Linked DNA regions of Acidisarcina polymorpha. The main gene of each other region encodes a partner of the protein of the gene in region 2 in a complex. Links are inferred from orthologs where the notes say so. Each region holds a gene or a part of one and is shown on either strand. Other genes may lie near its edges. The genes, in order: hfq and ACPOL_RS21810.

Region 1 (3,006 bases), 3.0 Mb from region 2 along the record:
CCTCGATCCGTACACGTTGCTCCTGAAACTCTCGTGCCTCGATCAAAGCTCCTGCATCCAGAGCAGCGAGAACGGCGCCCTCGTCCTGCGGAATCTCGAGTATTCTTCGGACGATCGGATCGGCGACCAGCGCGGCATCGATACGCCTTAGCAACAAATCCAGACCCGCGCCGGTTCGCGCCGAGATGGCGATCGCGTCCGGACCCAGCAGCTCTCTTTCTTCTTCCGGGAGCAGATCGACCTTGTTCAGCACCTCGAGCCGTGGCTTGTTTTCGGCGCCAAGTTCGGCCAACACCTTCTCAACCTCAGCCTTCTGTTCTTCCTGGGTCGGACTCGAACAGTCCTGCACATGCAGCAACACTTCCGCCTTCTGCACCTCTTCGAGGGTCGCGCGAAACGAAGTAATCAGGGTATGGGGAAGATTTCTGATGAATCCAACGGTGTCCGAAAGCAGGATCTTTCTGCGAGATGGCAGCACCAGCGAGCGCAGCTTGGGATCGAGAGTGGCAAACATTCGCGACGATTCCAGCACTCCGGCATGGGTCAGCGCATTGAACAGCGTGCTTTTGCCGGCATTGGTATAGCCCACCAGGGCCACCGTCGGCACCGGCACCGCCTCACGTCGGTGGCGCTGCTGACCACGCACCTTCCTCACCGACTCAAGTTCGTCCTTGAGGTGAAGCACTTTGCGCTGGATCCGCCGCCGGTCTGTCTCCAGCTGCGTCTCGCCAGGACCACGGGTGCCAATGCCGCCACCCAGTTGCGACATGGAACTCCCTTTGCCGGTCAGCCTCGGCAGCATGTACTCCAGCTGCGCGAGCTCGACTTGCAGTTGACCTTCGCGAGTTCGGGCGTGGCGGGCGAAAATGTCCAGGATCAACTGCGTCCGGTCGACTACCCGGCAGGGAAGCGCGTCCTCTAGATTGCGCAGCTGGGTTGGCGTTAGATCGTGGTCTACGAGGATGACAGTAGCGTTCGAAGAGGCCGCCGCCGCCGCAACTTCCTCGACCTTTCCTGCGCCAAGCAGTGTAGCCGGATCGGCTTTCGCTCGCCGCTGCGCGATTTCTCCCACAATTTCAGCCCCGGCACTCTCTACCAGCTCCCGGAACTCCGCCCGGGACGCCTCGGAATCTAAGCCGGGAGTGGGAGATACACCAGCAATTTCGGCTTCGGCAATCGGTTCATGGTCGGCCTCGGAGTCCTCATCTTGCAAGGATCGGGCGGAACTGCGGCTTATCGCCGCTGCATGACGAGCCAGGGTGGCGGATTGGGAAAGCCCCTTACGTTTCGACGAAAGTTCAACCACGACCAGCAGGGCGCGCTCCGGGGAAGCCTCCGTGCTCGTCAACCGGCGACTTTCATCCGAGCCTGGCTCAAGATCCCTCGGTAGCTTCACTAGCTCACTCGCTGCCGGAACAGCCTTGCCTTCAAGAGTGCGAATTCCCCGGAGAAGGATCGTGCGCTCCTGGCGTTCCCGTTACCGTTGCGGCTGGCCCGGTCGCAGGAGAAGCCCCGGCATGCGCTGGTGCTCCGAGCGGGGGTCTGTGCTCACCATGGATCACCGAGCGATTACTCACTACGGTCGAGATAGCGTGCTTGAAGATCAACTGTTCCTGGCTGTTGTTCTCCAATAGCACCGAGTACTTGTCAAAGGACCTTATCTTGCCGGTCAGCTTCACTCCGCTGACCAGATAGATCGTGATGGGGGTCTTGTCTTTACGGACCGTATTAAGAAACGTGTCCTGAATGTTTTGTGCCGGCTTGTTATCCATGCGCCGATCTCCCGCGTCGGTTAGTTGGTCTCTTGAAGCAAAACTAAAACTTACAGCGAAAACAAAGGTGTCCGTTTAAATAGACGGACATCCGCGGAATAGTGTGCTTTCAACATACCGGTCGCCACCCCTTTTATCAACTGGCGGAGCTTCAGGAGCTTGCTGCAACTTCAATATATGCGCCATGGCAACCTCCATCGCTGGTGAAATGATTGGATGGCGAAAAGCAACTTTGGGGTGGCATCGATTTGCTTTTTCTTCCCAGGCTGGTTGCGACCAGAACTCCCCGAAGGTCCAGAATCAGTGCCGGGGATGGCGTTTCGCCTCGCCCGCGTGTTTTCCTCTCCTGCTGGAGTGGCGGCCAGTTGCTGGCGTCTGTGCGGTAGGTTGGGGTCTGACCACCGGCGCGGGCGCCGCGGGATCTACTTTCCGTACCTGTTCACCGTCGAGGCGGTAGGTCAAGGTTTCGGAAGCGGCGGGATGGATCGCTCCGGATTCGGGGTCTACAATCACGCCATCGCCAACTCCTTGCTTGAAGCGAAAGGTCGGCACCGGACCCTGCTTATTGGGACCCTGATTATCTAAAGCGAGGTTTTCCACCACTACCGGAAGGTACCCGCGAATGTTCCGCTGCCGGAAGGCGGTCTCATAGCGGTGCTTCCTCAGGTTCCAGGTAAAAACCCGTACCTGGCTGAAGTCATAAGGCAGTCCATCCTGGTACGGGTTGAGTACCGTCACATACTCCGGCGCCTGCTTATCCGCAAAAGATGATTCCGGATCGTTGACTTTCTGCAGCAAATACGCCCCCACGATCCGCTGCCCGTCGGCATAGCCGGCAATTTCATCCGGAACATCGACATCCAGACGCCTCGACATCAGCCATCCGACTTTGCCGCCGCTGTCACGGACGAGCCACCAATCCTCCATCGGTACCGGCGGCTTTGGCGCAAGCGTCGCTGCCGGCTCAGATCTTGCTCCACTTTGCACTGGGGCATTCTCTGAAGTTCCCGTTCCTGGAGTTCCCGTTCCCGGACTGGTCAGCGTTACTGGCGGGGCGGATGGGGGCGCCGGAGGCGCTGGCCGGGTCGCGGCATCCGCTGCCTTGTCAGCTGCCCTCCTGTCATCCGCCGCCTTCGCCTTCGCGGACCTTTTCGCAATCGTCGCTGAGGGCTTGCCGGCATAGGACGAACCCGTTCCCGAAGCCTGCGGCCCTATTGCCTTCGGGACGGATGCC
Region 2 (3,230 bases):
CTTCGATGGTCATGGCCAGTTCAGACGGTCGTTCCAGAAAAGCGAGGTGACCTGCATCAACAGCAGCGTGTTGAGCGCCGGCCATCATTTCGCTGAGTTGACGCGAATGGCTTGCTGGAACTATCCGATCGTGCGTTGCCGTGATCGATAGAGTTGGAACTGATATCTTTCGAGATTGTTCTCTCACGTCTAGGCCTAGATCAAGTCGAATCGAATGATCAAGACTCTCCCAATCGGTGGAGGTCACAAATGCGTTGACGATTCCCGCGATCGTATCTTCGTCGAAACGTGAGAGGAAATCCGTGCTTACTCCAGTCAAGAGCAGCAGCCTGGTTAGTGCCGCATGGTTCGCTCGAATTAAATCGAGCCAGAGAGTGAACTGCAACTTCATCCAAACGTCGCTGCCGTATCCAAAGCCTGACACAATGACTAGCGAACGAACGGTCTCAGGATATTCCGCAGCGATGAAAGCGGCTACGCCCGCACCCAGAGAGTAACCTACAAGATCAACTGGCCCTCGATCAATAATGGCAGCATTCTTTAAGACTTGAGATGCCGCCTCCGGAATCGTTCTGGAATAGGACGCACCGTCTTTGCCCTTTGAATTCATATAATCCGGGCGAATCACGACTCGGTCGTTGGCTAAAGCGTCAATCACGCTCGACCAATCTTCTGAAAAGCCAGATGTTCCGTGTAACAGTACGAGGGCGGGCTTTGTAGCGACTTGGATTAGCGACATCAATATTCCTTTTCCGGCACCTCGCGGGATGGCTGTTCCTGTTGTGGGGTTCGTAAGATGTGTATGGTTAGAGGCCTGATGGCTTTAGGCTTCGTGCCACGCCCTCGCCGTAAGCCGGATCAGCGCGTTTGCAGTTCTCGACGTGCCGCGTAAGAACCTCTTCTGAAGCTCCGTGTATGGCGCGGGCCGTGTTTTCGAATAGAACCTGTTGTTGAGCGGGGCTCATCTTGCGGAAGAGAATGCCGGGCTGCTCAAAGTAGTCTTCATCGACGCGATGATCCCAGTGATCGGCATCGCCTTCAAGCTTCAACGCCGGTTCTGCATATTCGGGTTGATTGCTCCAAACGCCCAGCGAGTTAGGGTGGTAGCTGACAGTCGCGCCAAGGTTGCCGTCCGTGCGCATGGCTCCATCCCGATGATAAGCGAGGAAAGGGCATTTCGGCGCGTTCACCGGAATGTGGTTGAAGTTCACGCCTAGACGATAACGCTGGGTGTCTCCATATGAGAAAAGCCTCGCCTGAAGCATCTTGTCCGGCGAGAAACTGATCCCCGGCACAACATTAGCCGGTGAAAAAGCAGCCTGCTCGACTTCAGCAAAGTAATTCTCGGGATACTTGTTAAGTTCCATCACGCCAACCTCGATCAGTGGGTACTCAGCTTTCGGCCACACCTTAGTTAAGTCAAAGGGGTTGTGCTTATGCTGTTTGGCTTGAGCGTCCGTCATGACCTGGATGTACAGAGTCCATCGTGGAAAAGCTCCCTGTTCAATCGCGCCAAGCAGATCACGACCGTGGCTTTCGCGATCGTTGGCTATGATTGCAGACGCCTCAGCATCTGTTAGATTTTCGATGCCCTGCTGCGAGCGGAAGTGAAACTTTACCCACACGCGCTCGTTTGCCGCGTTGATCAGGGAGAAGGTGTGGCTGCCGAAACCGTGCATGTGGCGGAAGCTCTTCGGAATTCCCCGTTCCGACATCACAATGGTGACTTGGTGAAGCGCTTCGGGGAGCAGAGTCCAAAAATCCCAGTTATTCTGTGCGCTACGGAGCCCCGTGCGAGGATCGCGCTTGATGGCATGATTCAGATCCGAGAACCGCAGTGGATCGCGGAAGAAGAACACCGGTGTGTTGTTGCCGACGATGTCCCAGTTTCCTTCCTCCGTGTAGAACTTCACTGCGAATCCCCGGATATCACGTTCCGCATCCGCAGCACCGCGTTCTCCTGCGACAGATGAGAAACGCAAAAACAAACGCGTCTGCTTCCCGACTTTGTCGAAGATCTTCGCCTTGGTAAAGCGGGTGATATCGTGCGTGGTCGTGAATGTTCCATAAGCGCCCCAGCCTTTTGCGTGCATGCGGCGTTCGGGAATGACTTCACGGTCAAAATGTGCGAGCTTCTCAATCAGCCATACGTCCTGCAAAAGAGCCGGACCGCGAGGGCCTGCGGTGACAATATTGGTGTTGTCGGCGATCGGCATACCGGTGGCGCTGGTGAATTTCTTCTCGGACATAGGATCTCCTGTGAGCATCGAGGTGGTGTTGAAAGGTCGATTCAGATCGCGGCATATCAGCTGCGCCAGGGCGAGTTGCGAATAACACTGCAGAAGTTGATGCGTTTGAAAGAAGGGTCTTTGTCAGCCAGAACATCGGCTTTTACGTTTCCGAATGTAGTATTGGGCTTGTGTCTGATGCCGTTGTAAAACGCTTGTAGGATGTCTTCCTTGAAATTGGGGGTACGAGGGAAAGCCCCTAATACGAAATCCCGTTCTACATCAGCAAAGTCGTTGTAATCAATTCCCAGCACGTCCATTTCGACACCGGCCGTGACAAGCGCAACGACCGGATGCATGTATTGCGGAATCCCCGGAGTCGTGTGGAGCGCGATCGCCGTCCACACTTGATCGATGTCTTTCAGGGGTATGCCGTAGCGGCGCAGAAAGTCGCTTGCTGCGTTTGCCCCGTCCACTTCGAAGCGATCAGACGCGCTGCTGTAAGAAGGCAGAAGGCCCAAGTCATGGAACATTGCCCCAGCGTAGAGAAGTTCCGGGTCAAAGGTAAGGCCACGGCGCTGCCCCGCAAGGGCACCGAAGCAGTAAACACGGCTGGAATGATTAAAAAGTAAGCTCGATTCGGTGTCTCGGATGAACTCTGTGATATCGCGAGTGAGTTTGCTGAAAGGAAACACAATGGTTGAAGCAGATCCCATGGTTGACGACGAAGCTTCCGTGCAAGTTGACATAACTGTCTCACTATTCGAAGTGGAGATTCGACATGTAGGAGGTTGCACCCGCTCATGTCCCGCCCGATACAGCCGGCCCACTACCTCTGAGGCAAGTCACGTGCCATTGCTAAGGTGTTGCGATTACGGAGATTGGCAATCCTGGTAGATTGACGAAGGTCGCCAATTGATGACGGTTGTACAAAATGTGTGCCCTGGATAAGTCCCAGCACTTCGAGAAAAACCGGTCCGCCATCGGCCGTTCAAGAGGATT

Evidence for each region.
Region 1: the proteins of ACPOL_RS21810 (region 2) and hfq are in contact, whole or in part, in a crystal structure (PDB 3VU3), measured with the Escherichia coli proteins. The link is inferred for Acidisarcina polymorpha from one-to-one orthologs.

The regions. Positions count from the first base shown.
Region 1 is NZ_CP030840.1:2,168,322-2,171,327, forward strand. Bases 101-2,781 are described here. They hold hfq (RNA chaperone Hfq), read right to left. Parts: upstream 1,773-2,781; coding sequence 1,428-1,772; downstream 101-1,427. Other genes in these bases: hflX (GTPase HflX), read right to left, coding at 101-1,348; ACPOL_RS09390 (SH3 domain-containing protein), read right to left, coding at 2,073-2,781. Also shown: more of hflX, read right to left, coding at 1-100; more of ACPOL_RS09390, read right to left, coding at 2,782-3,006. UniProt on the Escherichia coli protein: RNA chaperone that binds small regulatory RNA (sRNAs) and mRNAs to facilitate mRNA translational regulation in response to envelope stress, environmental stress and changes in metabolite concentrations.
Region 2 is NZ_CP030840.1:5,134,987-5,138,216, reverse strand. Bases 29-2,933 are described here. They hold ACPOL_RS21810 (catalase), read right to left. Parts: upstream 2,250-2,933; coding sequence 807-2,249; downstream 29-806. Other genes in these bases: ACPOL_RS21805 (HD domain-containing protein), read right to left, coding at 2,306-2,933; ACPOL_RS21815 (alpha/beta fold hydrolase), read right to left, coding at 29-739. Also shown: more of ACPOL_RS21815, read right to left, coding at 1-28; more of ACPOL_RS21805, read right to left, coding at 2,934-2,944.